DNA from 3 places in the Clostridioides sp. LIBA-6822 genome. Region 2 is predicted to be linked to each of the others. Evidence: riboswitches for the same ligand, from Rfam matches in the RefSeq annotation. Region 2 holds a riboswitch; each other region holds the start of a gene.

Region 1 (10,610 bases), 520 kb from region 2:
TCTGTAGATTGTTTTACAGAATTTTTTGTAGCAACATATTTTTGGTATTGAGGATAAAGCCCAAAGTATCCATATGATAAAATAGCTAATAAAATTATGACTTTTATAAGAATTCCTTTTAAGCTAACTTCCATTTTGAATATATCTTTTATATCTTTTTTAAATATATCTTTATTCATTAGTTAATACACCTTCTTTCAGGTATAATGTCATACTAAATGTATAGTTAGAATCTTCTTCATTATTTTTTATGCTATGTAATTTAACATCTTCAAAATAATACAAGCCCTTTAATTTATATAAAAATTGACCTACATAAGAAGAATCTTTAGCGTTTCCTTCTATGTTTATAACATTTGGTATCTTATCATATAATGGTGTTTTATCATCTTTTTCTGTATCAGCACTATCAGTTTCACTATCTCCAGTTAATGCTTCTGATACATTTGTAGTCTTATCTTCATTTAAATCACTGCTGGTTTTATCTCCATCATTATTACTTTTCGTATTTGATTTTGTTTCATTGCTACTTGATTTATTTGTGGTAGTTTTATTGTTATTTGAGTTCTCAGTTTTATTAGTAGTCCCAAGATTTTGATAAGTCGTTGATAGGTTCGTTAGTTCAACTCTACTTGGAGTATTTTTATCTATATCATCCAATAAATTTTCCCATTTTACCTTTTTCCCAATTAACATATCATATACCTTTATTTCTTCAGTTTTGCTTTGTATCATTTTTTCTATGTTTCCAATCTGATAATATGCAGATTCAATATTTCTTATTTCATCATTAACATTTTCAAGCTCTTTATTGGCTAGATTATTAAAAAAAATCAAACATAAATATGGAATAGCAAGAACTAATATAACTATTGGTGCTATTTTCAGTATGTTTTTCATTTGTTTGGCTTTCATCTGTTTTTTGAGTATATCCATTGGTAAAAAGTTTATATTTTCAAAATCTTTTTTACCTTTAGGTTCTATCATACTTCCTAGAATCTCTACGATTGAATTTATATCGTCTTCGTCTATATCTCCAGTTATCATATCAGATATATCCATTATTTCAGTAAGACCTTGAGAAACATAATTTGAAAATGCAGAACTAAAAGCCTCGTAAATTAATTTATTGGAATATCTTTTTCCTAATATTAATATAGTGTCTGTAACTTTACCAAAGTTTCTTGATGAATAGTAATTCATAAGACCTTTTGATTCTTCTACTACATTTAATAACTGCATTTCCATGTCTTTTGCAGTTATTCTTATAGGTATATTATCACTAATAAATAAAGTATCTTTCTTATATATATTTATAATTGTACTATTGTCACTTATATTAGTTACCATTATGTCACTGTAATCTAAATTTTTAAGAATTCTTAAATAAGCTGTTGATAGTGTATCTACTCTATCTAATATTAAATCAAACTCATGCATTATCTCTACAATTGCATTTATTTCTTCCTTTTTTATAGCTCCAATGATAAGATTCAAACTTGACTCCTCACCAGTTGAACTATCTGATGTTTCACTAGATACTTCATATGAAAACACATATTCATCTGATTCCAAAGCCATCATCTCATCCATTTCTAGCTTCATAAATCCATCTAAATCCTTTTTATCCATCTTAGGGAGTTTTTGGGGTTTTAGAATTACATCTCTTGTATTTAAACAAAAAACTACGTGTCTTGATTTTAACTTCACATTTTCTAATGCGTATCTCAATAGAGCATACTTTTCCTTAGAAAAATCTTGTGCAATATCCTCTATTGAAAACGCATTAAAACTTTTTATATAAAACTTATCTTTATCATGTTTATATCTGCCCTCAACTATGGAAATAGAATCGCCATAATATGATACATAAACCTTGTTCATTTGTCCTTTCCCTCCTACATAGCATCATATATACTAAGCATTGGCATAAATATTGATACAACCAGTACCGCAACTATAATACCAACTGCAATTATTAAAACAGGTTCTATCATTGATGCCATCCTATTTAAATAAATTTCGGATTCATACTCATAGAATTCGGCCATCTGTCTACTTATATTCTCTAACTCCCCTGTCTGCTCCCCTATAGCTATCATCTGTACTAGCACAGAATCAAAATATGTATATCTTTCTAAGTTCTCTGCTAAGCCCTCACCTCTTGTTATTCCATCTTTGGCTGATGCCAAAATCTTTTCTGCCATGGTATTATTTACACTATCTATAATATAATCAAGCCCCTGAACTAAAGGGTATCCTGTTGATACAAATAGATACAATGCTCTTGAAAACCGTGTAGCCACCATACAGTTTATTCCTTTTCCTAAAATAGGAATCTTATTTATGACTCTATCTTTATGTGCTCTACCAATGGGTGTTTTTAGATACTTCTTAAATTGGTAAATAGACAATATAATAGCTAGAAGTACTATTATCCAAAAATTCTTCATAAACACACCAAACCCCATAACAATTCTTGTTATAAGTGGAAGAGATGCTCCTACTGTTGTAATTGAATTAACCATCTTAGGCACCATAAATGCTGTAAATATAAAAATCATTACAAAGGAAGAAATCAAAACTATTAATGGATATGTTGCCGCATTTCTAAGCTTTTGCTTAACCCTGTGTTCACTATCATAAAATGAAGCCATACTTTTTAGTACTTCATCTAATTTACCAGTAGCCTCACCTGTAGCTATCATAGCCCCAAGTAATTTTGGAAACTTTGATTTTGATGAAAGCATTGAATCTGCAATAGTAGAACCTATTTTTATTTCTGCTACTATACGATTAATCTCTTCTCTCAAGGTAACATTAGTTGACCTTCTAGCTAATGTTTCTAGACCTGAGATACTATTTATACCAGAAGATACTATAATAGCAAACTGTCTACAGAAGTGGCTTATCTGGTCAGCTCCTAAGTCTTTTTTTCTCTTTCTATTAAAGACGCTTATGTTTTTACTTTTGCTCTCTTTAATTTCGAGAACTCTAAGATTTCTTTTTCTAAGTAGACTTCTAGCTTCATTAAAATCATTGGCTTCAATTACATCAGTTTGTTTTTTTCCATCCTCTTTTATTACTGTATACTTAAAACTTTTCATAATATCATCCTTTAATCAGTCATCAAAATTATTCTAATCATTTCTTCTACTGTTGTCTTTCCATTTAAAACCTTTTTAACTATATCCTCTTTTAGACTAATCATACCTTGTTTTCTAGCTACCTTTAAAATTTCTCTTTGATTGGCAGATGAATCTATTAACTCTTTTATTTCTGGTGTAATTTCAAGCATTTCAAATATACCTAGACGCCCCTTATATCCTGTATTATTGCATCTTTCACAGCCTTCTCCTTTATAAATAGTTACTGATTCATTTACATCAATACCAAGAGCCTTTTTTTCTCCAATGTCTGCTTCATATGAAACCCTACAATGCTCACATATTTTTCTTGTAAGTCTTTGAGATATTACCCCTAAAACGGATGATGTTATCAAGAAACTTTCTACATCCATATCTAAAAGACGTGAAATTGCTCCAACTGCTGTATTTGCATGTAGTGTACTTAAAACTAAATGTCCTGTAAGAGAAGCTCTAATTGCTATTTCTGCAGTTTCAGTATCTCTTATCTCCCCAACCATTATTATATCTGGGTCTTGACGCATAAAAGCTCTAAGTCCACTGGCAAAGGTAAGACCTGCTTTTTCATTTATTTGAGATTGATTTACACCAGGTAATTCATACTCTATAGGGTCTTCTATTGTTAGGAGGTTCCTATTTTCTGTATTTAATTGATTTAACATTGAATATAGTGTAGTTGTCTTTCCACTTCCAGTAGGTCCAACCACCAATATAAGTCCATAAGGAGTGTTTATCAACTCGTCATATATCTTAGAGCCATGTTCATCTATTCCTAGTACTTCTTTACTAACCATAAAATTACTTTTATCAAGAACCCTCATGGCTATCTTTTCATCCCTATTAGTTGGCATTGTAGAAACCCTAAAATCTATAGGTTTGTTATCCACTTTTAAATAGATTCTGCCATCTTGTGGGATTCTCTTTTCAGATATATTTATATCTGACATTATTTTGATACGACTTACTACTGCTTTGTATGGCGCTGAGTTCATTCTCATATATTCCCTTAGCATTCCATCTATCCTAAATCTAACACGCATGTAATTTTCACTTTGTTCTATATGTATATCACTTGCTTCCATTCTAACAGCATTTTCTAGTATGTTGTTTACTAATCTTACTATTGGAGCTGCATTTACATCTTCTTCAAGTATTACTGTTTCTCTTACTCCACCAGTTCTGTTTTTGTTGTACTCAGTCATAGCTTTATTTATTTCTGAATGTGCATAAGCATGACCTATTGCTTTGTTTATATCTTCTGCACTCGATATAAATATCTCTACATCTTTACCTGACATACGTCTTACATCTTGAACTGCTTCTCTATCTTGTGGGTCTGACATGGCTAGACATATCTTGTCTCCATCGATTTTGAATGGAAATACAGCATATCTTTTACATATATTTTCTGGAACCATCTTTGTAGCTAATGTGTCTATTTCTGTTCCTTCTAAAAATACACTTTCTATATCCAAAAGTTCTTTTAATACACTTATTAATAAGTTACTATCTATAAGACCTTCTTGTACTAGAAATTCTCCTAGTCTTTTTCCACTGTTTTTTTGTTCTGATAATGCCCATTTAAGCTGGTCTTCTGTTATGTATCCTTTTTCAACCAGTTTGTCTCCTATTCTAACTTTTTTAGCCACAGATTTCACTCCTTTACTATCTCAATTATATCATCATTTGTGATTGGATATTAAAGAAAATAGTATAAAAGACAGGAAGATTTTCTTCCTGTCTTTTTTATCATATTTTTCATTGAATTTATAATATTTCTTGTAAAAATATTACTTTAATTATTTGTTGAATCCATTTCAGCATTATCTATAAGTACTATATATAGAGTCCCATCTTTTAATGTTGAATTTTTTTGTAACTCAGTTTTTAGTGTATTCTCTGTGTATATCTTCTTTGGTCCTATATCACTTAATAATTTCTCTATTTGTGCTTTTGTTAATGTAACTCCATCAGCAGCAGTACCATCACCTATCTTTAATGCTAATTTATTATTAACTAAAAGTAATTTATATCCTCCTCCTATGTCTGCTTTGTCTGGAAGAGTATCCATGTAAGTCTCTAATGCATCTAATTCACCACTAGGTGGCATTGTGTTCTTATCTGAATAATAAGATAATGCTGCACTTTTAACTGAACTATAATCAGACTCAACACTTGCTACCTTAGCCTTATTTATATTACTAAATAAAGCTGGAACTGCTACTACTGCTAATATACCTATAATTGCAATTACTACCAATAATTCCACTAAAGTGAAACCTTTTTTATTCTTTCTTAACTTCATTTTTATTCCCCCTCAAATTTTTTAATTAATACTTCCTTATAATATATCTGGTTAAAAATCTAAGTAAAATTATTTACACGTACTAACCAGATTTATTTCTAGCATATAACCATTTTAAAACAAAAAATGCTATGAAAATAAAAGTATCCATAAATAAATACAATTCCATAGCCGGTTGCACCACTAACTCCATATGTTCTAAGGCGCCCAAATCACAGAACATATATCAACGTTTCTATTTTTATTAAATTCAGGGTAATGCATAATTATATATACATATCCACTTATATTATATAATAGTTACCAAATTTTATCAACTAAGTTTATATTATTTATATATACCAATTTTTTACATATTAAAACACAGTTCATACAAATAATTATACTATACAAAAAAAGAAACATCTCCCTACAATTATCATATATCGTAAGGAGATATTTATAAATTATCATTTAGTTTTATCATTGTCATTTCCATCCTTTGCTAATATTTATTTGAAAGCTAGAAGCTATTACAATATAGTATTTTATTAAAATCATCTATTATAAACATTCTATCTCTTTTAATTATGATTCAGCCACAATCACTATATAAATGAAACTCTTCATTTACAGATATGCTCATTGTGCAAAATTACTTTCTTTACAGTAACTTTATATAATCCAGAACCCTCTCACAAACATCAAAGATATAGAATAGATACTATTTTCAATTCTTATAAATAAACTTTCAATAGACTTTTATATTCCTTCTAGATTGTGACTGAATCATTTAAGTATTAGGGGTTCATCTTCTGACCTTCCCATTGGAAACACCTCTTTCTTTGTTTATATTTACATAATACTACATAATCTGAAATTTTTCAATACTTTTTCCAAATATTTTTTATATTCATAATATTCATATTTTTATGTGCTTTTCCAGATTTCTTTTACGTATCTATACATAAATTTTAAACCATAATATTTTTCTAAAATCACATACACTCTTATAATAAATAAAAAACAGCTATATAAATTAAAATATCAAAAAAGAGCTGTTCAAAAGTTTTACATCCTTTTAAACAACTCTTATAAATCTAATAAATTAGAATAATTTACTTACTGATTCGTTAGAGAATATCATTCTTATAGCATCTCCAAATAAAGGAGCTACAGTTTTTATCTTTATCTTATCTATTCTTTTTTCTTCAGGAAGTTGTATAGTATCAAGAACTATTAACTCACTTATCTCTGAATTAGAAATTCTCTCAATAGCTGGTCCTGATAATACACCATGAGTACAACAAGCATAAACATCTTTTGCACCAAACTCTTTAAGTGCATTTGCCGCATTAACTATTGTTCCAGCTGTATCTATCATATCATCTAATAGTATAACATTTTTACCTTTAACATCACCTATTAAGTTCATAACTTCACATACGTTAGCTTTTGGTCTTCTCTTATCTATTATAGCTATTGGCACTTCTCCATTTAAAGAATTAGCAAATTTTCTTGATCTAGTAACACTTCCTAAGTCAGGAGATACTACTACTAAATCTTCTATTTTCTTTTCATTGAAATAATCTGCTAATATTGTTCCACCTAATAAGTGGTCTAGTGGTATATCAAAGTATCCTTGTATTTGAGCTGCATGTAAATCCATTGTTAATACTCTGTCTGCTCCAGCAGCAGTTATTAAGTTTGCAACTAATTTAGCAGTGATTGGATCTCTTGCCTTAGCTTTTCTGTCTTGTCTTGCATATCCATAGTAAGGAATAACAGCTGTTATTCTTCCTGCTGATGCTCTCTTTAATGCATCAATTAAGATTAATAACTCCATTAAGTTATCATTTACTGGGCTATTAGTAGATTGTACTACAAACACATCACAACCTCTTACTGTCTCGTTCATGTTTACACATATTTCACCATCACTGAATGTACCTACTTCACAGTCTAGCACTGATACACCTATATAGTCAGCTATTTTCTGTGCTAACTCTTTCGATGAATTACCTGCAATAATTTTAATCTCGCTTCCGCTAGTATTCATTTATGTAACCCTCCTGAAAATTTTAAAATCCTAATGAATATAATTTATAATAATTTCGAGCTAAATTTATTAGCCAAAATAATAAACTAATACTTACTTACCTTCTTCATCTTTTTGGTTCTTCTTCTCTACCCAACCTTCTTTAATAACTTGTCTTTCTCTAGCTATTGCCAAAGCTCCATCTGGAACATCATGTGTTATTGTTGAACCAGTTGCTATGTATCCTTTTTCTTCTACAACTACTGGTGCAACTAGGTTGGAATTTGAACCTATAAATGCATTATCTTTTACTACTGATTTAAACTTATTTTTACCATCATAGTTTACAAAGACTACTCCACATCCTATATTTACATTTTTACCAACATGTGCGTCTCCTATGTAAGAAAGATGAGATGCTTTTGAACCATCTTCTATAATAGCATTTTTTACTTCAACAAAATCACCTATTTTTACATTGTTTCCTAAGTTACTCTTTGGTCTTAAATATGCATATGGACCAATAGTAGTATTTTCTCCAACTTTACTATCAATTATAGTTGAATTTTTTACTTCTGTACCATCACCTATTTCTGAGTTTGTTATAGATGAATTCATTCCAATTATACAATCTGAACCTATCTTTGTTTTTCCTTGTAACATAACACCTGGATATATTATAGTATCATTACCTATCTCAACATCAGATTCTATATAGGTAGAGTTAGTGTTTATTATAGTCACTCCATTTACCATATGAGATTCATTTATTCTTCTTCTCATAATCTCTTCTGCTTTTGATAATTCTACTCTTGAATTAACACCCATAAGCTCTTCAATAGTTGAACCTGCAAATGCACCAACTTTAAGACCTTTATCTCTCATTATTTTAGCAGTATCAGTTAAATAATATTCGCCTTGTGCATTGTTATTATTTAACAAATCCAATGCTTCTCTAAGGCTCTTACCATTGAAACAATAAATTCCAGAGTTTATCTCACTTATCATTTTTTCTTCTGAATTTGCATCTTTTTGTTCCACTATTCTAAGAAGGTCGCCCTTCTTATCTCTTATTATTCTACCATAACCTGTTGGATTTCCAACTCTTGTTGTAAGAACTGTGGCATGATATTTATTTTCTATATGATATTCAAATAATTTTTTTAGTGTCTCTTCCTTTATAAGTGGAGTATCTCCACAAAGTACAACTATTATATCTTCATCATTAATATATTCTTTAGCCATCTTTACAGCATGTCCTGTTCCAAGCTGTTCTGTTTGCATAGCTATTATAGTTTCTTCTGCTAGTTTTTCCTTTACTACATCAGCTTCATGCCCCAAAATCACAACAGTATCTTTCACACCTGATTTTTTTGAAACATCTATAATATGGTTAACCATTTCTTTTCCACATACTTTATGAATAACTTTTGGGTATTTAGACTTCATTCTTGTTCCTTTGCCTGCGGCAAGGATTATAGCTTTAAAGTTCATTGATACACTCCATTCAATCTAATTTAATTTTATTCGTATTATTCTCTCAATCAATATACATTATAATACATTTATTTGACAATTTGTATACAACATATACATTATCACTAATAATATAGCACTTTTTTACTAAAAAGTACATATTTTAATACAAATTCTACATTTAAAAAGAGCCTAAATGTTCGGGCTCTCTCCATTTTATATATTTATTATTATTCAGCAGCTACTTCCCATTGAACTAATGCTTCATGATATGCTTGTAAAACTGCATCTTCTAAAACTTGTCTCATTTCTGCATTTATTGGATGAGCTATATCTCTGAAATTTCCTTCGCCTACTTTTCTGCTAGGCATTGCTATAAATAGGCCATTATGGCCTTCTATAACTTTTATATCATGTACTACAAACAAATTATCGAAAGTTATTGAAACTATGCATTTCATCTTACCTTCTTCTGTTAATTTTCTTACTCTTACGTCAGTTATCTTCATACCAAAATATCCCCCTTTGATTTTGACAGAAATTAATTTATATTAAAATTATTATCGCTGGAATAAATTAATATAAACTGTTTTTTAAGTAATTCTATGAACAACTAGGGATATCCTCTTTTTATTTTTACATATTTTTCTAAATATTTTTTTTATTAATCTTCATCTATCTCAAATTCAAATTCTGAATCTTCTTCATCTAAATCTTCATTTCTATATTCATCTTTAAAAGTCTTTAAATTTGGCTCTACTACTATTTTATCTCCATTGACATCCAACTGAATTAATGAGATATAATCTTTTACCATCTTTTCTGAAGGATTTGTTGTAGATATGAATACTCCAGTACCTATAACTTCTGCACCAAATTCATTCATAAGGTCTACCATTCCTTTTATAGTACCTCCACCCCTCATGAAATCATCTATAATTATAACTTTACTGTCTGGCTTAAGGGCTTTTCTTGGCAAACTCATACTCTCAACCTTAGAGCTTCTATTTCCACTCACATATGTCATACTAAGAGTAGGACCTTCTGATACTTTTATATCTTTTCTTATTATAACTAGAGGTAAATTCATAGCTTTTGCAGTCATAAGTGCCATAGGTATACCTTTTGTCTCCATTGTCACAACATAATCTGCATCTACATACTCAATATTTGAGGCAAATATCTTTCCTATTTTAGCAGCTATTGTAGGGTCATAAATTAAATCAATCAAGTATAAAAAACCACCAGATAATATTCTAGACTTGTCGCATATTTTCTCACATAATTCCATTAAGAACTCTGCATTTTCTGCTATAGAAGTTTTAGGTATATATTTTACTCCTCCTGCTGCTCCTGAGATAGTTATAACTTTACCTAAATGCAGTTTTTCAAATACATTCTTTACGACTAATAAATCTTCACTTATTGTTGATTTTGCTGCATTAAATTGATTTGTAAAATAACTTAATGTATATATTTTATTTGGATTGTCAGATAGTATTTTAACTATCGCTCCAATTCTCTCTGTTCTTTTAAATTTCATTACTATTTCCTCCTACAAGTACCTTTATATAACGTTAAACTAACTAATGCATAACAATTCTTATTGTGGTATAATATTACTTATGTTTTATTATATTCAAAAATAAAATACATATAATATTAT
Region 2 (10,610 bases):
GAAGAACTGATTAATGAAGTAATGGTTGTAGATGGATTAATTATGATTACTCAGTATGATTTATTTTGGAGAGAAGATAAATTCGATGGATGGCATTTTTATGATTTGTCACAGAGTATAGAATTCAAGAAAAATAACTACAAAGTTGTTGTACCAAAGCAAGATAAACCTTGGTGTATGCATGATTCAGGTGTAGCCAATACAAATAATGGATTTGAAAAATACAGATTGAAGTATATAGAGGAATATGATGAGGAGATATACTCAAATTTACCACTTGTAAGTATACTTATACCTACATATAATGAAATTAATTTTTTTTCTCAAGCATTAGAATCAGCTTTAAATCAGACTTATAAGAAGATAGAAATAGTTATAGGTGATGATAGTACCAATAGAGATGTCAAAATTTTAGTTGAAAAATATATGTCTAAGTATAAAAATATAAGATATATTGATAATAATGGTCCCTTAGGTGAAAAAGGAAAAAGAAATATGGAAAATTTATTTAAAGAAGCTAAAGGAGATTATGTAAATTATTTAATGCATGATGATTTATATATTGAGAATAAGATTGAGAAAATGATGAATTATTTCCAAAATGATAAATCTTTAACTTTAGTTACATCAAGTAGATATCTAATTGATGAAGAAAATAATATACTAGATACTTTATCGATAGCTGTGGATACAAATATGAAATTTGAGGATAGAGAGGCAATAGAACTTATACTATTGAATTTGAAAAATTTTATAGGTGAACCAACTACTGCTATATTTAAAAAAAATATAATAGATGAAGAATTAATCGATTTGGATGGTAATCAACTTACATGTCTAGCTGATGTCGGAATATGGATTAAAATATTATCAAAAGGAAGCATGGTTTACATAAAAGAACCTCTAAGTGCATTCAGATATCATGAAAAACAAAATACATATAATCAAATTATACAAAGTGGTAGTGCAGTAGACTGGTATTATGTAATCAAATACTGTTATGAAAATAAAATACTTGATAAGGAAAGGAAATACTTTGACAATATTATAAGTCTATGGTTTGATAAATATATAGATTTAATGAATGCTATATATGAGTATAAGCCATTAAGTAATGAAATAGATGAATATGAAAGAGTAAAAGGGGATATAGATAATCTTTTGAAAAATTATATGTTGAATTAAATCTAAATTTTTATATTGCAGGGGAAAATAGTTAGATGAGACATAAGTACAACATAGAGTTAGAAAGGGTAAAAATTAGACCTTTAGAAGGAAATGATATTGAATCTTTGAGAGACTTGAGAAATAAGAAACACAACAGAGTATGGTTTATAGATTCAAATAAAGTTTCAAGTAGTGATCAAAAAAAATGGTTTGAGAGTTATAAAAATAAAAAGAATGACTTTATGTTTATTGTAGAAGAGACAATAAATGAAGGGATTATCATAGGAAGTGTAGCTTTATATAATATTAATGAGGAGATACGAAGTGGAGAATTTGGACGTCTTATTATTGATGGTAATACTGCACAAAGAGGATTAGGATATGATGCGACGATGGGAGCTTGTATAATTGGATTTGAAGAATTGGGTTTAGAAAAAATTAATTTAGAGGTGTATAAAGCAAATTTAAAAGCAATAAAAATATATAAAAAAATTGGATTTATAGAAATTGAATATGAGAAAGATACTGATATTATGCACATGGAATTAAATAAAGAAAGTTTTATTATCAAAAGAAAAGAGAGGTAGTTGGTGATGGGAATACAACTTTTTAAACCATCGTTTAAGATTGATGAATGTTTAGAAGAAATTCGAGAATGTTTAGAAAAAGGCTGGACAGGGTTGGGATTTAAAACTGTTGAGTTTGAAAAGAAATGGAATGAATATACAGGACATAAAAACTCCCATTATTTAAATTCAGCTACAGCAGGTCTTCAACTCGCAATTAAAATCTTGAAACTTGAGAATAATTGGGATGATGGAGATGAAGTTATTTCAACTCCACTTACATTTGTATCCACAAATCATGCCATAATGCATGAAAAATTAATACCACGTTTTGCAGATATAGATGAATATTTGTGTATTGACCCTGTTGATGTTAAAAAGAAGATAAATAGAAAAACTAGGGCGATTGTTTTTGTAGGGTATGGTGGAAGAGTAGGTAGACTTAAAGAAATAATAAAAATATGTAAGGAATATAATTTGAAGTTAATTTTAGATGCTGCTCATATGTCAGGTACTAGAATAGAAGGTGTATTTCCAGGAACATTAGATGGGGTAGATGTAGCAGTGTATTCTTATCAAGCAGTAAAAAATTTACCAACAGCTGATAGTGGAATGATTTGTTTTAACAATGAAGATTTAGATTGTATGTGCAGGAAATTTACTTGGCTTGGAATAAATAAGGATACTTATACAAGAAGTAGTAGTGAAGGTATATATAAATGGGAATACGATGTCGAATATTTAGGATTCAAGAACCATGGAAACTCAATAATGGCAGCAATTGCTTTGGTACAACTAAAATATTTGGATTCAGACAATGAGTATAGAAGAGAATTATGTAAATATTATGATGAACTTTTTGCAAGTAATCCCGATGTAAAACCAGTACCAGCTTCCTATAGTGATGAGTGTTCTTATCACATTTATGCAATAGAAGTGGATGATAGAGATAATCTTATGTTAGCTTTAAATAAAGCAGAAATTTATCCAGGGGTACATTATAGAGACAATACGGAGTATAAAATGTACTCATATGATTATGGTAAGTGTCCAAATGCCAACAAAGTGTCCAAAAGAATAATTTCTTTACCACTTCATATGTATTTAACAAAAGAAGATATAAAGTACATAGTAGAAGAAATAAATAAATTTACAAAGAAGGGTTAAAGTTATTTATATTAATCTAAAAAGGGAGCTGAATATGGATTCTACAAAATTATGTTTTATAACATGTGTAAGTAATGAAAGAAATTATGAAGAATGTGTTTTTTATATAAATCATTTGAATATACCAAGTGGTTTTAGTATAGAAATACTTGGCTTAAGAGATGTCTTATGTCAACCAGTTGGATACAACATGGCTTTAGAAAAAACAAATGCAAAATATAAGGTGTATATTGATGAAGATACACTTATAATAAATAAGAATTTTATATTTGATATTTTAGAGCTATTTAATAAAAATAAAAGCATTGGAATGATAGGTATTGCTGGTATAAAAAAACTACCTACAAGTGGTGAATGGTGGGAATTAGAGGAAAGCAGAGTGGTAAATATTTATTCTACTTTGTTTGGAAGTATGGCTGTTTTAAATGAAAACCCTATTGAAGGTGATTATGAGATAGTAGAAGCGATAGATGGAATGATGATGGCTACTCAATATGATGTTAAATGGAGAGATGATATTTTTGATGGAGTTTACTTTTATGATACATCTCAGAGTATGGAGTTTAAAAGAAAAAAATATGAGGTGGCCATTCCAAATATGAAAAAAGCTTGGTGTATATATAATGGAGAGAAAATCGAAAGAACTGAATCTTATGAAAATTATAGAAAAAAATTTATAAAGGAATATGAAAAAGAATTATATTCAAATTTACCTCTAGTAAGTATCTTAATGCCAGCATATAATCAAACTATATTTTTTGAACAAGCACTGAAATCTGCTCTAAATCAGACCTATAAAAAAATTGAAATAATTATAGGTGATGATAGTACCACTAATGATGTAGAAAATCTAGTGAAATCCTATATGAAATATCATGATAATATAAAGTATATTAAAAATCCTAAGCCATTAGGAGGAAGCGGAATAAGAAACTCAGAAAATTTAGTGAATTTAGCAAATGGAAGTTATATAAGTTTTTTATTTCATGATGATTTATATAGTGAAACTAGAATTGAAAAAATGATGTCTTATTTAATTAATGACGAATCATTAGTGTTGGCTACTTCTAGCTTGAATTATATAAATGGGAATGGTGATGTAGTAAGAACACACTCAATCTCCCCAGAAAAAGATATTAAAATGTTAGGAGAAGATGTAATAAAAGAAACTTTAACAAAACTTGAAAATTTTATTGGTGCACCATCAATGGTTGTTTTTAAAAATATTTTACAAGATAAAGAAATACTTACTTTAGAAGGTAAGTATATACATGCATTGGGTGATGTGGTTGCATGGATAAAACTATTGCAAAGAGGAAATATGATATACCTACACGAAGTTTTAAGTTCATTTAGAACTAGTGACCAGCAAAATAGTAATAACTTATTTATAATTAGTGGGTCTGCTCCAGATTGGTATAACATAATAGAGTATTGTTATAAAAATAAACTATTTATTAAATATCAGAAACAACTTGATGAATTAAAAGCATCTTGGTATCAAAAAAACTTTTACTTAATAGAATTATTTTATAAACATATGTCAAGTGAAAACAATTTTAATGAATATAATATATTAAAATATGATATGGATAAATTGTTGGAAGAATGTAATATAGTAATAGAAAATAAAAGCTAAATTCATTAATAAAAATAAAAAATAAAAGTTTGTATATATTATATTAAATATAGTGTTAAGAAAGAAATAAGGTGAAATTATGGATAAATGCTACTTAATAGAATGGAATCCTATTGGAAGTCATGATATAGGATATTTAGTTTCATTAGAATCATATAAAAATATACCATTTGATATCAAAAGGACATATTATACATATAATGTTCCTAATACAATCAAAAGAGGTTTACATGCTCATAAAACCCTCAAACAAGTACTAATTTGTCTAAAAGGAAAATTAAAAGTTAAGTGCAGTGATGGTGTAAAAGAAGAAACCTTTTTATTAGATAATCCTAATGAAGGTTTATTTATAGGTAAAAATATATGGCATGAGATGTCTGGTTACAAGGAAGATACTCTATTAATTGTTCTAGCATCCGATTTTTATGATGAGAGTGATTATATAAGAGATTACGATGAATTTCTAAGATATGTAAGGAGCAATATATAATGATAAAATTTTTAGATATGAAGCCAATGCATAAAAATTTAAAAACAGAGATATTATCTAATATTGAAAAGGTGTATGATTCAAATTATTTTATATTAGGAGAAATGGTACATGAATTTGAAAAAAACTTTTCAAGATATTGTGAAACTGAATTTTGTATTGGTGTAGGTAATGGATTAGATTCATTGGAATTGATTTTAAAAGCATATGATATTGGAGTTGGAGATGAAGTTATAATACCAGCCAACACATATATAGCAACTGCTCTGGCTGTAAGCAATGTCGGAGCTACTCCTATATTAGTAGAACCAGATTGCAACACTTATAATATAGATGCCAATTTGATAGAAGATAAAATAACAAATAAAACTAAGGCCATAATAGCAGTTCATTTATATGGACAACCAGCTGATATGGATTCAATAAAGGAAATAACTAGAAAATATAATTTGAAATTAATAGAAGACAATGCACAAGCTCAAGGAGCATTGTATAAAAATAAGAGAACTGGGAACTTAGGCGATGCTGCAGGTATAAGTTTTTATCCTGGTAAAAATATAGGTTCACTTGGAGATGCAGGAGCAATTACCACTAATGATAGGGATGTATCTGAAAAGATAAGAGTTTTACGAAACTATGGTTCAGAAAAGAAATATTATAATAAATATAAAGGGAAGAATTCAAGACTTGATGAGGTACAAGCTTCAGTTTTAAATATAAAATTAAAGTATTTAGATAAGTTTAACGGCTATAGAAGCGATGTAGCTAGATATTATTTAGAGGGAATAGATAACTCAAAAATAATATTACCAAAGGTTTTAGATGATACAAAGCCGTCATGGCATCAATTTGTAATAAGGACAAAGCATAGAGATAAATTAAGAGATTATCTCTATCAAAAAAATATAGAGACTATGATACACTATCCAATACCTATACATAAACAGAAGGCATATTCAGAATTTAGTAATCTAACAGGGATACTCAAGGTATCAGAACTTATATCAGAAGAAGTTTTAAGTTTGCCAATATATCCATACTTAAATAAACAGGATATAGATGTCATAATAGATGCTATAAATAAGTACTAGGTTTTTAAAGTATAAAATTAAAGTAGGTGTAATAATATGAAAATTAGAAGGCTTGATATAAGAGACATAGGTTTAATGCTCGAATGGATGAAGGATGATGACATAAATAAAAATTTTAAAATAAATTTTAATGATATGGATAAAAATAAAATAGAGGAATTTGTTTTAAATAGTTATACTAATAGAAGTATTCATATGGCAATTGTTGATGATTCAGATGAATATCTTGGAACTGTTAGTTTAAAGAATATAGACTATATTAATAGAAACGCAGAATATGCTATAGTATTAAGAAAAAAAGCTATTGGAAAGAGTGTAGCTAAGATGGGTACAGAAGAAATATTAAAAATTGCTTTTGAAAATCTTAATCTGAAAAAAGTTTATTTGAATGTTTACTCACACAATGAGAGAGCTATAAGATTTTATGAGAAAATGGGATTTATATATGAAGGAGAGTTTAGAGAGCATATATTTTTAAACAATATGTTCATGAATATAAAATGGTATTCAATTTTTAATTATTTAAGCACATAGAAAGAGTATATGATATAAAAAGTATAGGGTTATTTTTTACTAGATTAGATTTTTTGATAATAGTTATAAAATAATAATATAAAATATGATAAAAATGTTTAAAAATTTTATCATTTATTGTATACTTAAATTAAAACTAAATAGGCAAAACTAGAGAAATCTAGTGACGCAAAGCTATAGGGGCTAAAGTTTGTATATGCGAACTATGCTAGCCAGTTGCCAAAAAGAGTCCTAAGTATAATTGTATACGTAGGATTAGTCGAAGTGACTGCTTTTTTGGCGGTCATTTTATTATGGAAAAATTACTTTATTACAGTAGAAAATACATATAATAACATATTTTACCAATTATAACAAGAAATAAAGAAAAACTATCTGAAAAAGTTGCTATTTTACAAAAAAAGGCAACTTTACAAAGAAAAAATTAAATACATATTAAAATTTTTTTTTATTTTTATTGAAGTTAATTAAATTTAAATTAGATTTCTCACTAAAATGATACATTATTATATTAATGTAATAGAATTGCAATAGATTTAAATGGACAAAGAAGTCATTTTTTGTAATATAGCAACTTCATTTTTTAATCATTAAATATAGCAAATAAATATATTTTGAGGAGGGGTGAGTATGAATACATATGACATTATAAAAATGGGATTAGATGCAACTAATCTAAGAAGTCAAACAATAGCAAATAATATAGCAAATATAAATACTGAAGGTTACAAAAAACATTATGTAACTTTTGAAGAAACATTAAATGAGGCCATGCCAAAAATAGAAGAAAAAATAGACAATTCCAAAGGGTTAAGAGTAGATGGCAATAATGTAGATATAGAAGAAGAGAAAGTAAAGCAAGCAATGACAACACTGCAATATAATGCTTTAATAGGTTTTGCAAATGGCAAAATCGCAATGACTAAATCAATAATAGGTGGGAGGTAACTAGAAGATGAGTGTGTTCAGTGGAATGGAAATCTCTGCTAGTGGATTAACAGCAGAAAGTTTGAAAATGGATATCATATCATCAAATGTAGCTAATATAAATGCTACAAGAGGTCCAAATGGAGAAGCATATAGGAGAAAAGTTGTTTCATTTGAAGAAAACTATGATAATAAATTAGGTATGTTAGGAGTAAAAGTCACATCTGTTGAAGATGACAAATCACCTCTTAAAGAAGTATATGACCCAGCTCATCCAGATGCAAAGCCAAATGGATATGTAGAATATCCAAATGTAAATATATTAGTTGAAATGACAGATTTAATAACAGCTTCACGAGCATATGATTCCAACATAGATACACTGAATGCTCAGAAGTCTATGATATCTAAAGCTTTGGAAATAGGAAAGTAGGGATAAATTATGCCAATTACACAAATTAACAATTTAATGCAAGGTGCAAAGTTAGATAATTTAGTTGGAGAAATAAAACCATTAAATCTTAATAATAAAGAAGAAAAAAAGAATTTTGAAGATGTAATAATAGATACTATAGACAAAGTCAATTTTCAACAAGTGACAGCAGATAATATGAAAGAAAAATTTATAAAAGGCGAAGATGTTTCTATGCATGAAGTTATGTTAAAAGGTCAAGAAGCACAACTATCTATGCAATATCTAATAGAAGTTAGAAACAAGATTCATGATGCATATCAAGAAATGAATAAAGTACAAATTTAGCCTTTTGAACAGGAGTAATAATCAATGATAACCAGTTTTAAAAATAAGATTAAGGAGCAAGTTGCTAAAACTAGGACAAAAATAGGTTCTTTAAAAAAAGGGACCAAGATAGCATTAGGTATAGGGATTGTTGCTATATGTTTAGCGCTAGTATTTACAGCAATATCTGCAAGTAAAAATAAGTATGCAGTCTTATTTTCAGAACTAGATGTTCAAGATGCTGCAGATATATCAGCAGAATTAGAGTCTAGAAAGATAGATACTAAGGTAAAAGGAAGCACAATTTATGTGCCTAGAACAGAAGTTGATAAATTGAGACTGGAGTTAGCTCCAAGTCTTACAGGTGGTTCTAAAGGATTTGCACTAATGGATGATAGTTCATCTATAGGGCTTACTGATGAAGAGTTTCAAATTAAGAAGCAAAGAATCATACAAGGTGAAATAGAAAAAACAATCAAGAGTTTTCCACAAGTGGAAGATACTAGAGTACATATAACATTTGGAGAATCATCAGTGTTTGAGAAAGAGGCAGTTCCAGGAAGTGCAGCAGTTTACTTAATGTTAAAACCAGGAACAACCTTAGAAAAAAATCAAATAAAATCTGTTATGGCACTTGTATCAGGAAGTGTTACAAATATACCAGAAAAAAATGTTCAAGTTATTGATAATAAGATGAATTTATTATCAGAAGGTATCTTAGACGATGAAGAAGTTGATGAAAATAATCAACCAATAAATGGTGGTATTAGTGTTGATAAAAATAAGGCATCTGAACAAGCATTGAATAAACAATTAGAAAAGTCTATTTTGGAAATGTTAGAACCAATATTTGGGACAGGCAAAGTAAAAGCTACAGTAAATGCTGATTTAAGTTTTGATACAGCTGAAAAAACTGAAATAAAGATTGACCCTGATAAAGTTGCAATAAAAGAAACAAGGTCAAAAAATTCATCTAAATCTGCGACAAATAATGTCCAAGGTGTAGATGCTAATATGAATAATCAAGGAAATAAAAATGGCACTAACACAGAAGATAGTTTGGATGAGAGCTTTGAATATGAGACAGGTAAGATTGAAACTCATACGATAGTTGCACCAGGAGAACTTAAAAGATTGACAGCTTCTGTTGCTATAGATGGAAAAATAGCTAAAGGTGTTCAAGCTGATGTAGAAGATATTGTTAATAATGCTATAGGTATGGATGGAGCGAGGGGAGATACTCTTAGTGTTGTTTCAATGGTCTTTGACCCTAAAGGAAAAGCCGAGGCTAAACAAGAACTGGAAGAGATTAAAAAAGAAGGTTTCAAAGCTAATATAATGAAGGCAGTTATTGGAGTAGTGGCAGTTGTTGCAGTAGGTGCCATTGGATACTTAATATATAAGAAGAGAAGTGAACAAGAAGATATGGATTATGAGGATGAAGTTTATAGTGCTAATTCTGGTACTGTTGATAAAAAAGATAATCCTCTATTAGGGGATGATCCAGAATTGACATTAGAGGAAGCTGTTAAAATGTATGCAGAAGAAAAACCAGACCAAGTAACAGAAATAATAAAGACTTGGTTAAATGAGTAAGGGGGATAGAATGTGTCCACAGAAATTACAAATGTTAGTGCATTTGACTTAAGTGATATAAGTGAAAATGAAAAAGAGCAAAATGAAAAAATAGAAGGCGAAGGTTTAAAAAAAGCTGCTGTACTTTTAATGACATTAGGACCAACTGTGTCTAGTGATATAATAAAAAGTCTTCCAGATAAACAGGTTCAAAAAATAGGTTTGGAAATTGCAAATATTTCTTCTATAGCTTCAAAAGAAAGAAGAGAAATATTAAAAGAGTTTGTAGAAATAAATAAAGCAAAAGATTATGTTATAGAAGGTGGACTAGAATATGCAAGAGAATTACTAAGTAATGCTTTGGGAAATGTTAAAGCAAATAAATTACTTGAAGGCATATCAATGGATACAAGTACAAAGCCTTTTAAACATATTATAAATCTAGATGCAAAGAAGATATTAGAAATACTTAGGAATGAAAGTGCACAGACCATAGCTATTTTACTTGCACATATGGAACCACAAAATGGTGCAGAAGTTTTAGCGCATTTAGATCTTAATTTACAAAATGAGGTAGCTATGAGAATAAGTTCAATGGGCACAATATCTCCAGAAGTTATAAAAGTAATTGAAAATTCATTAGAAGATAAATTACATTCAATAAGTGGTGATGATTTTAAAGATTATGGCGGAATAGCTACTTTAGTTCAAATAT
Region 3 (10,610 bases), 830 kb from region 2:
TTTGAAGTATGTTATGAATTGTTTAGAAAAGGAAAAATAATAGTATGTTCATTGTCTAATAATTTTGACTTAAGTTATCCAGCAATGTTTAATAATGTTATAGGCGTGAGAGGATTTACTTTAGATGTAGAAGATTCTTTTTGGTACAATAAAAAATATGATGTTCAATGTGTAATGGATAGTAATTCATATATAAGTTGTGACATAAACAACTCCTACAGGTTACCACCAAAATGTAATAGCTATGTAGCAGTGAAGTTTACTGGAAAAATAGCTAAGATATTGTCGGAAAATCCAGATATAGAGATATCTGATTTAAATGATAAACTTGAACTATTAGCAACTAAAAACCATTGGGATAGTTTTGAGTTTGATGAGTATAGTAGAATTCCAAACTTTAAATTGGATTTGTATGACAAAGAAAATACTCTTCTTATGAAAGTTGCTGATGTTGTTAGAGATTGTTTAAACATTAAAGCTGATAATGAAAAATTATTTCAATGTAGTCTTTTTAATAAGGAGATAGGATTAGTTTAGGATAATTGTTTTAATTTACTTCAAAAATTAGAGCAGGTATTTAACATAAAATTTAATTATATGGATATCTCAAAGTATGATTTAGTTTCGATATATACATTAACTGAGTTAGTAGAAATGTATAAAAATAAAAATTTATAAATAAAGAAAATAAAGAAGTAGTAACTAGATTTAATGTAGAAGGTATTAGATTATATGTATTCTTTGTCAGTAGATTAAAAGTAGAAAATATACTATAATTAGATAACATAAAAGAAAATGCCGATACAGGGGGAATTAGATAATGAAATATGAAGAAGCATTGGAGTATATATCACAAACCAATAAATTTGGTATAAGATTAGGTCTAGAGAATATTGGAAAATTATTAGAATTATTGGGGAATCCACAAGAAACTTTAAATATAATACATGTAGCTGGAACTAATGGAAAAGGCTCAGTGTGTTCTTTTGTTTCTAATATACTAAGAGAGTGTGGATATAAAGTCGGTTTATATACATCTCCGTATTTAGAAACCTTTACTGAACGTATAAGAGTAAATGGAGAAAATATACCACAAGATGATGTTGCTAGGATAATTGAATTAATAAAAGAAAAAATAGATATTATGGTAGGACAAGGCTATGAGTATCCAACAGAATTCGAAGTAGTTACTGCAATGGCATTTTATTACTATTCAGAACAAAAGGTGGATTTTGTAGCTTTAGAAGTTGGTTTAGGTGGAAGATATGATGCTACCAATATAATAACAAAATCACTTGTAAGTGTAATAGCATCTATAAGTTTAGACCATACAGGTATACTTGGAGATACAATAGAAAAAATAGCATATGAAAAGGCTGGTATAATAAAGGAACGTGGAGTAGTACTAGTATATGACCAAACTGATGAAGCCAAAAATGTTATAAAGTCAGTTTGTAAGGAGAAAAAAGCACAATATATAGAAGTTAATTTTGATGATGTAAATATAAAAAAATCAGATATAGACTCTCAAATATATGACTGTACTGTAATGAAAGAAATTCACAAAGACCTTGAAATAAAGTTGATAGGTGAACATCAAATAAATAATTCTATATTGGCGATGAGTGTAATAAAATATCTAAAAGATATAAATAAACTAGAAAATATAAGTGAAAAATCTATAAGAAAAGGACTTATAACTACTCAGTGGCCAGGAAGAATAGAAAAAATAAAAGAAAATCCAATTTTTATAATAGATGGTGCACATAATGAAGATGGAGCAAAATCTTTGGCAAAAGCACTTGATAAAAATTTTAAAGAGAGAAGTTTAACTCTATTGATAGGTATGCTAGAAGATAAAGATATTGATAGTGTTTTAAATATATTATTGCCACGTTTTAATAAGGTAATAACAACAACACCTAACAATCCAAGGGCCATAAATTCAGATATACTAAAAGAGAAAGTATTAAAATATGTGGATGATGTAACATCAAAACACGAGATAGAAGATGCAGTAAATTACACACTAGAAACAGCAAATAAGGATGATGTGATAATAAGTGCAGGTTCTTTATACATGATTGGCACAGTGAGAACTTTAGTAAAGAAATTATAATTTTATAAATAAATACAGGAATATAAATAAAAATATAAAAAAGAGTTGTCTAAGATGGTAGACAGCTCTTTTTATGTAAAGTAAGTTTTTAATAAATTTTATTGATGTTATATAGTAGTAATTATATAGATTGACGGATAGCCTTAGATAACTGGTCTGGGCAAGAAGTACCTTTTCCACCGCAATCAATACCATTTAATTTATCAGCTACTTCAAGAGCATTTTGACCAATTATTAAGCTTCTAAGTCCTGATAAATTACCATTACATCCTCCTACGAACTCAGCATCAACAATCATATTATTTTCATCAACTTCAAAAATCATTTCTCTACAACAGACACCACTTGGGTTAAATGTTACTTTCATTAAAAAGACCTCCATTAAATATTATTTCATTTTTTTAACATTAATAATAATACCAAATATATGCGTAATAATGCAACTATAAAGCATAATACAAGCTAATGAAATAATATATTATTGTAGTATATGTATTGTGGAGAGGAGGGGTTATGTGAAAATCTATATTTCTAACTATCTATCAAAGAGCATTAGCATAGTTGATTATTCTACACTTGAGCTAGAAAAGGAAATAGTATTAGAAGATAATATATATCCACATCATTTTTGCATAGAAAAAGAAAAAAATTTAATATACATACCTAGCTCAAGTAATGGTATACTCTATGTCTTAGATTTAAGTAATGATAAAATAATTGATACTGTTTCCATAGGAGGAAGTCTTAGTCAAGTTGTACTTAGTGATAATGAATTATTTGTAGCAAATGAAGATTCTAATAGTATATATGTATTGGATAAAGACACATTAAATCCAATAGGAATTATTGGTGTTGATAATATGCCACATGGATTTGACTTTGACAGAGAAAGTAAAAAATTATATGTACCGTGTATAAATTCAATAGTATGTATAGATACAATAAATAAAAATATACAAAAGAAAATTAATATGGACTTTAGAGCATGGCATATAGAACTTGATAAGCAAAAGAAAGAAATGTATATATCAACACTTGATGGAAAGCTCATAATAGTTGATGAAGTAAGCATGGATATAAAAAAGGTATTATATGAATTCTTATTACCAGTGGAAATAAGATTTAATTATAGTGGCAAAAAAGTTTATGTTGCTGACTTGGGTTATAATAATGTGAGAATTTTAGATTATACAACAAGTAGATATATTGGAAATATTGAGATAAATGGAATTCCTCAGGGATTAGAAGTATCTAAAGATGAAAAGTTATTATTTGTATCAGACACACAAGAAAACTCAGTGAAAGTTTACGAAACCGCAAATAATAAATTAATAAAAGAAATCAAGGTAGGAAAAGAGCCTACAACTATAATTTGTTTGTAGGCTTTAATGTATGTCTCTTATAAGTAAGTCGATAACTTCGGCATACATATAAGATGCATTATTTTTCCAGTTGTTGCAAATAAGTTTTGCTTGTTTCTCTGATGAAACATTTAGATTTAAATCTATTAAGTTAGACTGATTTTCTATGACTCTAAGGTTTACAATAAATTCATTATCACTTTGCTTTACGAAACTAGACTTTACTTGAGTATCTGCTAGTAAATTTTCTTTATTAGAATCTATATACTTGTCTATTTTTTCTGTAACACTAGTAGGTATTCGATTAAAGAAGTATTCTAGACTTTCTACGCCTCTTTGAGTAAGAGCATAATATTCTCTGTCAGAGTCTTTATATGTAGTCAAAAACTTAGATTCCATAAGCTGAGATAAAAGCTGTTGTAATGAGAAGTAATTCATCATTTCAGTCTCTAATACTACTTGAGTTATTTGAGAATTAGTTAAATCCATTTTAATTTTTTCTAAGATATATAAAATTAAAAGTTTATGATACGCTAATTCTTCAGACGAGTTTTCAAACATAAATATCATCCTCCGTCAAACTATTTCTATATATAATATATTAAACTAATTTATACAAAATTAAAAGAACAATTTGTATAGTATTATTAATCTTTAACAAATCATATAAAATTAATTTTATAAATAAATACAGAGAAATAGGGCTGCTAATTAGCAGCCCTGTTGATACCCAGGTGTCAAAATTTACTATCTATTTTCCAGCCATTTGTCTTTCAGCCATTTCAACTAATTTCTTAGTCATGTATCCACCAACATATCCATTTTCTCTAGCTGTTAAGTTACCTTTGTCTATGTTCTCATAGTTAGATAAACCTATTTCGTTAGCTATTTCTAATTTCATTTGGTTTAAAGCAGCTTTTGCTTCTGGCACTACTGTTCTGTTTGAATTTGACATAGTAAATTTCCTCCTCAAATAATTAGTTTATGATGTCTAACAACACTTTTATTTATGTGATGTTAATACTAATTTCTCCAAAATAAAAACAATATATACAGAAAAATAAAGGTAAAAATGTAAAAAATATAAAAAAATTAAATAAATGAGTATTTTAGAGCATTTAACTGGGTCAAGATAGACTTTGTTTTTTTCTTTATTGTCCTATAAATTAAATATTACAGTACTTTTTTGAGCTAAAAAAAAATAAATTTTAAATATAGAAGAAATTATCTAAAAGGGGGAATAGTATGAAAAGAGAAGTTAAAAGAACTAAAGCTTTGATATATAGTGTTTTATTTTTTTCATTATTATTAGTATTAATATTTGCTTTTGTTTGTGGAATAAAGTACATATGTTCTAAATCTGACAACTCAAAAATGCCTATATATAAAGTTGATACAAATGAGAAAAAAATAGCTTTAAGTTTTGACGTGGCATGGGGAACTAATAATATGGATGAAATTCTAAATACTTTAGATAAACATAATATAAAAGCTACTTTTTTTCTAGTTGGTAGTTGGGTTGATGATAATGAAGATATTGTAAAGGCTATAGATGAAAGAGGTCATGAAATTGGAAACCATTCAAATACCCATGCTAATTTGAAAGAAATATCAAAAGAAGATATAACAAAAGAAATAGAAACGACATCGGGAAAGATATTTAATATAACAGGGAAAAAGACCAATCTGTTTAGACCACCTTTTGGAGATGTAAACAACAAAGCTATGGACATTTGTAGTGATTTAGGTTATAAAGTAATTAAGTGGGATGTGGATTCTATAGACTGGAAAGAGCTTGGACCAAACCACGTAATTGAAAAAGTAATAAAAGAATCTCAACCTGGTTCAATAGTTTTATTTCATGCTAATATAAATGATGTAGATAACTACTTGGACACTATAATAAGTAAACTTAAAAAAGATGGATACAATTTAGTAAAGGTATCAGACTTACTATATAAAGATAATTACATAGTTGACTCTAATGGAGTGCAAAAACCTAGGAATTAATAAGTAATAAATGTATATTTTAAGTAAAGTTGTGGTAAATTATATAATATATGTTAGAAAAGTGTCGATAAAAAGACGGTGTCTATTTTTTGACACTTTTTATGCATGTATGCGATATCAATAATTATAGATTAAATTAATTAAAAAAGTGTCTAATAATTGACTTATTTAAAATAAGTTTAAATATTTTAAATAAGTTATGAATGCTGTAAGACAGTATTTTCAAAGGATATAAGTTTGTTTAAAAGTTGGCATAGAAATTGCTTTGTTAATAAGCGATATGTTCTATAGAAATAAACAATATGTTAAGACATTGTAATAGAAAAACAACATTAACATTATTTGAACAGCTTATAAAAAAATTAATATACTTAAGGGGGCGTACTAGTTGAACAAACTATATTCTATTTTATTAAAACAACACGTTGGTGGTCCAGATAAACCAGTAGTAAGTGTTGGAGATGTAGTAAAAAAAGGAACTCTAATCGCAGAACCAGCTGGATTAGGGGCAAATATTTATGCCAGTGTTAGTGGAAAAATAAGTGAAATAAATGACCAAGCTATAGTAATCGAAGCTGATGAAGTACAAGATGATACTTTTGAACCATTAAAAGGAGAAAGTATACTTGACTTAATTAAAGAAGCTGGAGTTGTAGGAATGGGTGGAGCAGGATTCCCTACTCATATAAAATTAAACATAGATTTAAAAGGTGGAACAATATTAGCAAATGCAGCTGAATGTGAACCTTTATTAGCTCACAACATAAAAGAAATAGAAGAAAGACCAGAAATAGTTTATCAAGGTATAAAATACGCTATGGAAGTTACTAATGCTGGAAAAGGTATGCTAGCAATAAAAAGCAAGCATCCAGAAGCAATAGCAGCATTCAAAAAAGTAATAAAGCCAGGAGATAACATAGAAGTTGCAGAACTAGTTGACATGTACCCAATGGGAGAAGAGAGAGCGATAGTAAGAGATGTTCTAGGTAAATTACTTGAGCCAACTCAATTACCTTCAGAAGCTAATGCAGTAGTAATAAATGTAGAGACATTAACTAGAATAGTAGAAGCTGTTGAGCAAAAAAGACCAGTTATATCTAAAAATGTAACTGTAGTTGGACAATTAAACAGTGGAAAAGAATCTATAGTATTTGAAGATGTACCTATCGGAACTACTGTTGGAGAATTAATTGAAAGAGCTGGTGGAATAAAAGGTGAATACGGAGAGATAATCTTAGGAGGACCTTTCACTGGTAAAGCTACTACTTTAGATACTCCAATAACTAAAACTAGTGGTGGTATAATAGTTACTATGCCATTTGTTAATGAAAAGAGAAAAATGGGTCTTTTAGTCTGTGCATGTGGACCTAATGAAGAAAGAATGAGAGACATAGCAGCTAAAATGGGAGTTACTGATATAGTATCAGTTCAAAAATGTAAACAAGCTCAAGAAATTAAAGGTGCATTAAAATGTGAAAATCCAGGACACTGTCCAGGACAAGCTCAAAAATGTATAGAATTTAAGAAAGCTGGAGCAGAAGTTATATTAATAGGAAACTGTACTGACTGTAGTAACACAGTAATGGGTTCTGCACCAAAATTAAAATTAGGTGTATATCATATTACTGACCATGTAATGAGAACAGTTAATCACCCATTAATAAGAAGAATAAAAGGTGACGTAAGATTAAAAATAAAATAATATAATATAAATAATAATATAATATAAAAATATATGAAAAAAACATCCTTAGAAAAGTTTGAAAAATTACTTTAAGGATGTTTTTTGTTGCAATATGACGATAAGATTATGGAATAATATAAATAATATGGAAGAAATAGACAAAAGGTAATGCATAATGTATAATGATGGAAATAGCTATTAAAATTATATTAGACAAAAATAAAGACTCAAATATGTGGCCATATTGACAAGTAAAAATTTAATGAAGTCAATCATCCAACAGGGTAAAGTTTTTGTGTTATATCAAGATACTCTATGGTATCTTTTTTAGTGTGAAAATATATTTTTGTCTTTTATTAATCAAGAATATCTTAAATAATAAGATTATATTTTAGGATATTCATAAAAAGTGCACTTAAAATACTTAAAAATAAGAATTAAAAATTACTAAAAACCTATTTATAGAAACTGTGAAGTATATCTTAAACCTGGGCACTTAAAAGATATATGGAGTTAGTAGTGCAACCTGCTATAAATATAAATAGGAGGAAAATCTTGAAAATAAAAATTAAAAAATCAAGTATAATTAGTTTAGTAATTGCTTTTAGTATAGCATTTACTGCATTTGCACCAATAATATCTTATGCTGACGAAGTAGATGGAAAAGATATAATACTCGATGGAGAGAAACCAACAGTAGGAGAAACACCAGATGGAGAGAAGCCAACAGTAGGAGAGACGCCAGATGGAGACAAACCAACAGTAGAAGAGACACCAGATGGGGATAAACCAACAGTAGGAGAGACGCCAGATGGAGAGAAACCAACAGTAGAAGAGACGCCAGATGGAGACAAACCAACAATAGGAGAAACACCAGATGGAGAGAAGCCAACAGTAGGAGAGACGCCAGATGGAGAAAAACCAACAGTAGGAGAGACACCAGATGGGGATAAACCATCATTAGAAGAAGTACCAAATGAAATGATACCATCAGAAGAAGAAAAATTAGAAGTGGAAGAAATGAGTTTGAAGAAGAACATTGAAGATATTCTTAATCTTACTGTATCTCAAATAAATAAGATTGTATATAATTTCTGGGAAGACGAAAATGATGTAAAAACAGATGAACAGTCAGAAATTTATGAGGTACTTACTTCACGAGATGGAAATACTAGCTTTTGGTCTAATAATAAAAATTCAAAAGTAAAGAATAGTTGTTTATTAAAAGAAACAGATGGTTCAAATAGACCTTATTTTGATTTAAGATTTGATGATATTACAAAAACTTTAACTTTCGATTATGTAATAGAGGGTCTTATAGGTGCAAGCCATAAGTATGGTAAATATGTAATAGAAGGTGAAGATGGAGAACAAACTGCATTTTGTTACAATAATCATTTAAAATCTCCAAGTAATAAAAATAAGAGTCCATACTTACCAGCAGAAGATTTTAATGGTCAAGAAAATAAAAATGAAGATGCAATTAAATCTATACTATATGCAGGTTCTGAGTTTGATGGATTTGGATATAAGCAACAATTTAATTTAGGTGGAAAAGAATATGAAGGTATGATTCATTTTGCAACTCAAGATGCAATTTGGATTATGCTTGGGCAAATGAATGAGCAAGAGAGACTTAAGCTTTATCAAACTCTTATAGATTCTTATGATAGATTGATAGAGAATGCAAATACTGAAGAAGAAAAAGCTAAATATCTGAAAGACAAGGAAGCTCAAATAAATACAAAAGCTTATTTAGAAGCATTATTAGAAGCTGGTCGTAATGAGTTAAAGCCAAATGATACAGGAAAACCTAGTTTAAGTAGTGGTTTAACTGATATTAAATTTGATAAAATTCAAGATGGAACTTATGAAACAGAATCTATAGCTCTAGTAGGCTACAGTGGTGTGGTTAAGTTGAAATTACCAGATGGAGTAACTGCTTATGATGAAAACGGAAATGTAATAGGTACAGGTGAAGTAGAGATTTCAACACAACAAAAGTTTAAACTTAAGAGCATAGATAAGCCAGATGTAAAAGATAAGGTATCTGCATTATCTTATGATTATATTTTCCCAAAAGCCATTCAATATTTTAAGACAGTTTTTGATTTTGGAGAAAAAGACCACTCATCTGTATTACCAGCTAGTAAGCAAAATTTATTGAGCTATACAATAGAACAAAAAAGTGGTGAAGTAGTTGATTTCAATATAGATGTACCAACGGATGGAGACCCAGATGTAAATCCGCCAATACCACCAAATAATGATAATAATGACTCAAACGGGCATAAACCTAAGCCATCACCACCATCAGATGACACAGTGATAAATCCACCAGTACCACCATCAGATGATACAGTGATAAATCCACCAATACCACCATCAGATGATACAGTGATAAATCCACCAATACCACCATCAGGTGATACAGTGATAAATCCACCAGTACCACCATCAAGTGATATAGTAGAAAATACATCAGTACCATCAAAAAATGATACAATAGTAAACCCACCAGTGCCACCATCACATGATATAGTGGTAAAATCACCAAAAACAGGTGATGAAACGCAAATAATGCCATATATACTTATTGGTGTTATAGCAATTTGTGGATTGGTATATCAAGCTAAAAGAGTAAAAAATTAATACGGAATACTGCTTATTATTAAGTTTTAAAATATATTGTCTCAAATTGATTTAAAAATCATTTTGAGGCATTTTTTTATGTAAATATAATCTTTTTTAAAATGGATGTTAACTGTTTTATGAATAGAAAAATAATTTGAAGGTGAAAATAGTATTGAAAAAATAACATACTAAAGGTATAATTCATTTGATTTTATTTGTATAGATTTAAGTATTCATTTTAGTACTTACATGAATTTGTATTAGAAATCTGTATAATAATCACTTAAGAAATTTTAATATTAATTATTGAATAAATTGTTATTATGATATGCTAGAATAAATATGTATAAATAAGTTTTGATGATGTACTACTATAAAGGGGGGACTTTATGTTTTCGATACCAGAAGTAAAAAAAGTAGAAGAGGTAATGGATACAAAATTTACAACTATAGACGAAGACACAAGAATTGAAGATGCAATAAAAGAAATGATAAAAAGCAATACAAAAACTCTAATGGTAATAGATTCATCTGGTGAATTAAAAGGTATTATATCTATGACAGATATACATAATCTTTATGACATGCATAAGAAATATGAAGGCCAGACAGTAAAACTTATAATGAAAAAGGATGTAATATATGTCAGCGAAGGTTTAACCTTAGATGAGTGTAGAGATATAATGATATTGAAAAATATAGGAATTCTTCCTGTTCTTAGAGATAATAAAATTATTGGTGTATTAAAACAAGAACATATTAGAGATTATCTATATATGCACTTAGAAGACTATGGTTTGAC

The links. Region 2 has a riboswitch for cyclic di-GMP ahead of ACTG48_RS01845 (flagellar basal body protein). Riboswitches for the same ligand answer to the same signal wherever they lie in the genome.
Region 1: it holds a riboswitch for cyclic di-GMP, as region 2 does, so the genes downstream of both, ACTG48_RS19700 (type II secretion system protein) here and ACTG48_RS01845 (flagellar basal body protein) in region 2, are expected to answer to the same signal.
Region 3: it holds a riboswitch for cyclic di-GMP, as region 2 does, so the genes downstream of both, ACTG48_RS18100 (Cys-Gln thioester bond-forming surface protein) here and ACTG48_RS01845 (flagellar basal body protein) in region 2, are expected to answer to the same signal.

The regions. Positions count from the first base shown of each region.
Region 1 is NZ_CP196995.1:4,145,239-4,155,848, forward strand. It holds gene pilO (type 4a pilus biogenesis protein PilO) at 1-179, opposite strand, end outside; gene ACTG48_RS19685 (PilN domain-containing protein) at 172-1,884, opposite strand; gene ACTG48_RS19690 (type II secretion system F family protein) at 1,899-3,107, opposite strand; gene ACTG48_RS19695 (GspE/PulE family protein) at 3,119-4,795, opposite strand; gene ACTG48_RS19700 (type II secretion system protein) at 4,942-5,451, opposite strand; cyclic di-GMP riboswitch class II at 5,612-5,697, opposite strand; gene ACTG48_RS19705 (ribose-phosphate diphosphokinase) at 6,539-7,489, opposite strand; gene glmU (bifunctional UDP-N-acetylglucosamine diphosphorylase/glucosamine-1-phosphate N-acetyltransferase GlmU) at 7,583-8,962, opposite strand; gene spoVG (septation regulator SpoVG) at 9,175-9,453, opposite strand; gene purR (pur operon repressor) at 9,609-10,487, opposite strand.
Region 2 is NZ_CP196995.1:313,485-324,094, forward strand. It holds gene ACTG48_RS01810 (glycosyltransferase) at 1-1,185, shown strand, start outside; gene ACTG48_RS01815 (GNAT family N-acetyltransferase) at 1,221-1,754, shown strand; gene ACTG48_RS01820 (DegT/DnrJ/EryC1/StrS family aminotransferase) at 1,761-2,900, shown strand; gene ACTG48_RS01825 (glycosyltransferase) at 2,935-4,539, shown strand; gene ACTG48_RS01830 (sugar 3,4-ketoisomerase) at 4,619-5,029, shown strand; gene ACTG48_RS01835 (DegT/DnrJ/EryC1/StrS family aminotransferase) at 5,029-6,120, shown strand; gene ACTG48_RS01840 (GNAT family N-acetyltransferase) at 6,157-6,654, shown strand; cyclic di-GMP riboswitch class I at 6,788-6,878, shown strand; gene ACTG48_RS01845 (flagellar basal body protein) at 7,285-7,602, shown strand; gene flgC (flagellar basal body rod protein FlgC) at 7,610-8,014, shown strand; gene fliE (flagellar hook-basal body complex protein FliE) at 8,024-8,341, shown strand; gene fliF (flagellar basal-body MS-ring/collar protein FliF) at 8,366-9,916, shown strand; gene fliG (flagellar motor switch protein FliG) at 9,929-10,610, shown strand, end outside.
Region 3 is NZ_CP196995.1:3,830,922-3,841,531, reverse strand. It holds gene ACTG48_RS18140 (S8 family peptidase) at 1-537, shown strand, start outside; gene ACTG48_RS18135 (bifunctional folylpolyglutamate synthase/dihydrofolate synthase) at 821-2,119, shown strand; gene ACTG48_RS18130 (TIGR03905 family TSCPD domain-containing protein) at 2,241-2,486, opposite strand; gene ACTG48_RS18125 (YncE family protein) at 2,635-3,501, shown strand; gene ACTG48_RS18120 (DUF4364 family protein) at 3,505-4,041, opposite strand; gene ACTG48_RS18115 (alpha/beta-type small acid-soluble spore protein) at 4,232-4,435, opposite strand; gene ACTG48_RS18110 (polysaccharide deacetylase family protein) at 4,726-5,490, shown strand; gene prdC (proline reductase-associated electron transfer protein PrdC) at 5,879-7,192, shown strand; cyclic di-GMP riboswitch class II at 7,629-7,714, shown strand; gene ACTG48_RS18100 (Cys-Gln thioester bond-forming surface protein) at 7,730-9,826, shown strand; gene prdR (sigma-54 dependent transcriptional regulator PrdR) at 10,198-10,610, shown strand, end outside.